One region of the Pseudomonas sp. LG1E9 genome, then DNA from elsewhere that is predicted to be linked to it. Evidence: riboswitches for the same ligand, from Rfam matches in the RefSeq annotation. Region 1 holds a riboswitch; the other holds the start of a gene.
What was found. A riboswitch is a leader RNA that binds a small molecule or an ion and turns the genes downstream of it on or off. The one in region 1 is predicted to bind cobalamin.
Positions count from the first base shown of each region.

Region 2: another riboswitch for cobalamin. It lies ahead of DNK50_RS22185 (ABC transporter substrate-binding protein); the one in region 1 lies ahead of cobW (cobalamin biosynthesis protein CobW).

Region 1 covers NZ_CP029983.1:3,393,663-3,396,900, reverse strand. Annotated here, with positions in the region: gene cobN (cobaltochelatase subunit CobN) at 1-205, opposite strand, end outside; gene cobW (cobalamin biosynthesis protein CobW) at 209-1,270, opposite strand; cobalamin riboswitch at 1,363-1,564, opposite strand; cobalamin riboswitch at 1,607-1,813, shown strand; gene DNK50_RS15675 (CbtB-domain containing protein) at 1,909-2,097, shown strand; gene DNK50_RS15670 (CbtA family protein) at 2,109-2,813, shown strand; gene DNK50_RS15665 (cobalamin biosynthesis protein) at 2,810-3,202, shown strand.
Region 2 covers NZ_CP029983.1:4,852,958-4,856,195, reverse strand. Annotated here, with positions in the region: gene DNK50_RS22190 (iron ABC transporter permease) at 1-416, opposite strand, end outside; gene DNK50_RS22185 (ABC transporter substrate-binding protein) at 413-1,423, opposite strand; cobalamin riboswitch at 1,538-1,732, opposite strand; gene DNK50_RS22180 (DNA/RNA non-specific endonuclease) at 1,770-2,699, opposite strand; gene DNK50_RS22175 (M4 family metallopeptidase) at 2,833-3,238, shown strand, end outside.

The sequences.
Region 1 (3,238 bases):
CGACCGAGGCATGGTTCTGCACTTGCATCGGGTTGGCCAGGCGCAGGCTGGGGTAGTCGTCGGGTAACTGCTGGGCCGCTTCGGCCAACAATGCCAGGCTGGAATCACCGCTGCACAGGATCACCAGCTCGGCGGGCGTTTGGCCAAGGTCGGCAATATTGTCGTCCGCGACGAAACCACCGGGCTGAGTCCTGAGCAGGTGCATGGGTTAAACGCTGAGCGCGGCGCGCAATTGCGCTTCGAGGCCGGCCGCGTCGAGGTCCTGGCCGATCAGCACCAGGCGCGTAATGCGGGCTTCATCGGCCGTCCAGGCGCGGTCGAAGTGTTTGTCGAAACGGGTGCCCACGCCCTGGATCAGCAGGCGCATCGGTTTGTTCGGGATCGCGGCGAAGCCTTTGACGCGCAGGATGCCGTGCTGCACCACCAGCTGGGTCAAGGCGTCGAGCAGCAGCGCTTCATCGGCTTGAGGCAGGTCGATGGAGATGGAGTCAAACGCATCGTGATCGTGGTCGTCTTCACCTTCGTGGTGGTGATCGTGATGGCTGTGACGACCGTCGATGTGCTCTTCGGACCCAGCACCCAGGCCAATCAGCACGTCCAGGGGTACGCGACCGCTGCTGGCTTCGATGATCTTCACGGCTGGCGGCAGCTCTTCGGCGACTTCCAGGCGCACACGGGCCAGGTCTTGCGGGCTGATCAGATCGGACTTGTTGAGGATCACCAGGTCGGCGCTGGCCAGTTGGTCGGCGAACAGCTCGTGCAGCGGCGACTCGTGGTCCAGGTTCGGGTCGAGCTTGCGCTGGGCGTCCACTTGATCGGGGAACGCAGCGAAGGTGCCAGCGGCCACGGCCGGGCTGTCGACCACGGTAATCACCGCGTCTACCGTGCAGGCGCTGCGGATTTCCGGCCACTGGAAGGCTTGTACCAGTGGTTTTGGCAGGGCCAGGCCCGAGGTTTCGATAAGGATATGGTCAAGGTCGCCGCGACGGGCGACCAATTCGCGCATCACCGGGAAGAATTCTTCCTGAACGGTGCAGCACAGGCAGCCGTTGGCCAGTTCGTAGACACGGCCGTTGGCTTCTTCTTCGGTGCAACCAATGGAGCACTGCTTGAGGATTTCACCATCAATACCCAGCTCGCCGAACTCATTGACGATCACGGCGATGCGACGACCCTGGGCGTTGTCGAGCATATGGCGCAGCAAGGTGGTTTTGCCCGAGCCGAGGAAGCCGGTAACGATGGTGACGGGAAGTTTGGCCAGTGTTTTCATCGGATGCCCTTGGGGGCGGGCATACGGGACGATAGGCCCTGCGGCATGGCGCAGAAGCGGATTTCGTCACCGGATCACCCCGCCCGGTTGAATTGGAAAATCGGTTGCGAGGCAGGTCTCCTGGCTTGGGGCTTGCGGGTCGCGAGACCGGCGCCGGCTGCGCCTTCCCGCCGTTGATGGCAGTGGCGTGGCAGTCGGATGAACCCTTCACAGTTGCGGGGGCAGCCGCGGCTTGAACCGCGTTCCCTTCTTAGCTTCGGCCTGGGCCGAAGAACCTCGAAGGTGCAAGGCTACAGGGGCTTGCCGCATTTGACTACCGTCCCCCGCCCATGCTCTCCTACACATCTTGTTTCGGGTGCCCCTCACGGGGTGAAACGGGAAACCGGTAAATCATGCACGCCATGACCAGTCCGGTGCTGCCCCCGCAACGGTAAGCGAGTGAAGCGTCAGATCCACTGTGCCAGTACGGCATGGGAAGGCGATGCTTTATAGACCCAGTGTCCCTCGCAAGCCCGGAGACCGGCCCGCAAAATCAGATAACAAACCCGCGGTGGGCGGGCGCTGTTCGGAACCCTGCGTGCCTGGCTCGCGGGGTTTTCATGCGCTCGTTTCACCCAGACACCTGAAAGGGACGCGCCATGTCGATCATCAGCAGCACTTCGCCCTCCGCCAGCAGCACTTCTACCCTGAGCCAACGCCTGACCGCCGCCATCGGTGCGTCGATTCTCGGCGCGTGCCTGGTGTATTTCGCCGGTTTCTCGCATATCGAGGCGGTGCACAACGCTGCCCACGATACTCGCCACAGCGCCGCGTTCCCGTGCCACTGAGACCTGCCGACATGATCAAGCGTATTGCGCAAACCGCAGGGTTCACCGGCTTGCTGGCCGCCCTGCTGCTGACCCTGCTGCAAAGCTTTTGGGTCGCCCCGCTGATATTGCAGGCGGAAACCTTTGAAAAAGCCCCTGCAGCCACCGAAGTGGTGCACGAACACGCCGCCGGCGCTGCTGCCCACACCCACGATGCCGAAGCCTGGGAGCCGGAAGACGGCTGGCAGCGCGTGCTGTCCACTACGGGTGGCAACCTGGTGGTAGCGGTCGGTTTCGCGCTGATGTTGGCCGGCCTCTACACCTTGCGTGCGCCCACCCGCACGGCACAAGGCCTGCTGTGGGGTTTGGCCGGTTACGCAACCTTTGTGCTGGCGCCGACGATGGGCCTGCCGCCCGAGTTGCCGGGCACGGCAGCCGCTGATCTGGCGCTGCGCCAGACGTGGTGGATCGGCACTGCGGCCTCCACCGCTGCCGGGATTGCGCTCATCGTGTTCGGCCGCAACTGGCTGCTCAAAGTGCTCGGCGCTGCCATCCTTGCGGTACCGCACGTGATCGGCGCGCCGCAACCGGAAGTGCATGCGATGCTCGCGCCGCAAGCCCTGGAAGCGCAGTTCAAAATCGCCTCGCAACTGACCAACGGGGCGTTCTGGCTGGCCCTGGGCCTGATCAGCGCCTGGCTGTTCCGCCGCAACCGCGACGATCAATACTCGGCATGACCTACGTGGTCGGCCTGGGTTGCCAGCGCGGTTGTGCGGCTCACGCCCTGCTGGCGCTGTTGGATACCGCCCTCGCCGAGGGCGGGATTGATCGCCACAGCATCACCGCACTGGCCAGCATCGACCGCAAACAGGACGAGCCAGGCTTGCTGGCGCTGGCGCGGCAGTTGAATCTGCCTTTGCAATGCTTCAGCGCCGAGCAACTGGCCGCTTATGCAGACCGACTCAGCCACAAGTCCGCCGTCGCGTTCGCCCATACGGGCTGTTACGGCATCGCCGAAAGCGCCGCCCTGGCCCTTGCGGAACAGCTCTGCGGCGCGCCTGCCCGGTTGCTCATCACCCGCAAAAAAACCGCCCAAGCCACCTTTGCGTTGGCCTGCGCCGGTTAAACCCCGATAATCGCCCTCCCCGATCATGAGCAATCT
Region 2 (3,238 bases), 1.5 Mb from region 1:
AGGATCACCAGGGCAAACGCCGCCATGGCGCCGACAAACGCGCCGGCCGACAGCGAAATCAACCCGCCGCCCACGCCCATCAGCGCGACCAATACCGCGCCGGTCGATGCGCCGGCGCTGATGCCCAGCAAGTAAGGGTCAGCCAGCGGGTTGCGCAGCAACGACTGCAAGATCACCCCGCAGGTGGCCAGCCCCGCACCGCACGCGGCGGCGACCAGGGCGCGGGTCAGGCGGTAGTTCCACACCACGCCTTCGTCGATGGGGTCGAGCAGGTAGCCGGCGTTCCACAGTTTGTTGGCGAGCACTTGCAGCACCACTTGCGGCTCGATGGCGGTTTCGCCGATGGCCACGCCGGCGAGTACGGCGATCAATAGCAGCGTCAGGGCGAGCAGGGTGCGGATCACGCTTTTATTCATTTGTGCAGGTCGTAGCCGTCGATGGCGCCAGCCAGTTGTTCAAGGCCATCGAACGTGCGGATGCTGGCCTGCAGCGCCAGGGCGTCGAGGATGATGATGCGGTTGTTTTTCACCGCGTCCATGTTGCGCGTGACCGGGTCGCTGCGCAGGAAGGCGAGTTTCTTTTCATGGTCATCGGCGGGGTAGCGGCGGCGGTCCATGCGGGCGATCACCAGGAAGGTCGGGTTGGCCTTGGCGATGGTTTCCCAGCCGACGGCGGGCCACTCTTCATCGGACTGCACCACGTTGTGCAGGCCGAGGGTTTCGAGCATGAATTCGGGGACGCCCTTGTGGCCGGCCACATACGGGTCGCTGGCCATCTCGGAGCTGGAGAACCACACCAGCGCGCTGGCGTGCTTGAGGCCCTTGCTCTGCACGGTGGCGACGGACTTGGCCAGGCGCGCCTTGAGGTCATCGTTGAGCTGTTGGCCGCGCGCCTGTACGTCGAAAATCTCGGCCAGCTGGCTGATGCTTTTGTAGATGGTCTCGATGCGGAACGGCTCCAGCCGCGTGCCGTCGGCGCCCACCAGGTTGTCCTTGCCTTCGCAGTCGGAGGGCAGCAGGTAGGTCGGGATCTTCAGTTCATGGAATTGCTCGCGGGTGCCCACCACACCTTGCGGGCCGACCACCCATTCCAGCTCGGCAGCCACCAGTTGCGGGCGCTTGGCGATCACGGCTTCGAAGCTCGGCTCGTTGTTGGCCAGGCGTTCGATCTTGTCGTTCTGCGCCTGGTACTGGGGCAGCACACGGTTGAACCACAGCGAGGTGCCGACCACTTTATCGCCGACGCCCAAGGCATACAGCATTTCGGTGGCGGCCTGGCCGATGGTCACGCTGCGCGCAGGAGCTTGCGGGAAGGTCACGGCATTGCCGCAGTTTTCGACCGTCAGCGGGTAGTGAGTGGGCGCCGCTTGGGCCAGGGCACAGAAACCCAGGCCGGTGATCAGGGCAATAACGCGTGGCAGCATCGGGCGATCTCCGTGTGAACCGTAGTTGAAACAGGGGCAGTACGGCTCGGAAATACGCCCTCGAACGCTGCCGGTCGGGCAGGCAAGGATGTCCTTCCCGGACACCCCGCCGGTTAGTGATTGTGCTGGGCCGGCAGGTCTCCTGACTGATGCGTCGTCGCCACGCTCCGACCTTCCCGGACGAGGTCCAGTGGCGTTAAGGAGCAGGCTCGGCACCTACAGTTGCGGGGGCAGTTTCGATTGGCGCCGCGGGCGGCGTTTCGAATTCCCTATTAGTCCCGTGGGGGAACCGGCGGCGGTATGGTAGTTGATTCAGCCTCGCAGAGGGAGGCTGAAGTTCAGTGGCTCACAGACGAATGTCTTGGGGGCCCTGGATCAGCGCTTCAATTCGCGTGCCGGTGGCGCGCTCTTCGTTGCTGAACCCGTCGTAGTCGGCCAGGTTGCCGAAACGGATGCCGGTCAATTGCTCGATCTGGATCACGCTGCGCTGGTAGGTCCGCAGTTGGCCAAATACCAGCTCAAGCTGACCCAATTCGCGGCTTTGGTCGATCATGTAGGCACTGGCCGACGGCTTGCCGTCGTCGCTGAGGTAGGCGACCACTTTCCAGAACGCCTTGGGGATTTTGACGCCCCGGTACACGCGGTCATCGTCGCCGAACACCGGCCCGGTAAACACCGTGGCCCGCGCTTTCCAGCGTTGCGTGTTGTCGAGGATGTAGTCTTCAAGCTCCAGCCAGGTCTTCTGGTTAAAGCCGCTCATCTGCGGTGAGCAGTTGGTGAAGTGGAACGTATCGAGGTTGGCGGTTTTTGCCTCGTCGCCCCAATTGGGATCCTGGCGCCGCACCAAGTGGCCGCGATCCAGGCCATTGCCGGCGTAGAGGTCTTCGCCTATCTGGGCGTCGGTGGGCAGGCGGCCGTCGTAGGCCCAGGTGTCGTTGCTGCGCACGATATCCACGTGTTTCCCGCCGTCGATATTGACGCCCACGTAGAGTGCCAGTCGTCGGGCGCGTGACATCGTGATGGAGAAATGCGTGTAGTCCAGGCGCTTTGGCTGCGCATCAGGCGCCAGGGCCTGCGCCACGGTGGGCCAGGGCACCTCGAAGCTACCGAGGAAATCGTCGGCGTACCCCTGGCGGTTTTTCAGGTCTTTGGCCGGGGTGACACGCGGCGTCGCGGCCCGGGCTTCCAACAGGGTTGGGCTGGCCGCGAGCAGCGGCCGCAGGTCGGCGAGCCGGGGGCGATAGGTCAGGTCGGCGTTGGCTTTACGTGCTGGCATCGGGCGGTCCTCACGGGGGTTGGATCAACATGACTGCAACATAGGTTGATGACAATTGATGTCGAGTCAAGCCATGGCGGCTATCCTGAAAACGGTCGTCCAGACGCTCACCCCTCGCAAAAGGAGCCAGCCAATGTGTGTTCGCCAGCCTCATCGCAATCCGATTTTTTGCCTGATCCCGCCGTACATGCTCGACCAGATCGCGCGCCACGGTGATAAAGCCCAGCGCGACGTCGCGTTGCGTACGCGGGCCAAGGACAGCACGTTCCGTTCGCTGCGCATGGTCGCGGTGCCCGCCAAGGGCCCCGCGCATATGGCCCTGGCCATCGGCGCCGAAAAACGCCGCTCGATCTACAGTGCCGAAGGCTCCGACAGCCTGCCTGGCAAGCTGATCCGCGCTGAAGGCCAGCCTGCCAGTGGTGATGCCGCAGTGGACGAAGCCTATGATGGGTTGGGCGCCACCTTCGACTTTTTCGACCAGGTGTTCGACCGCAACTCCATCGACGATGCCGGGATGGCGCTGGACGCCACCGTTCATT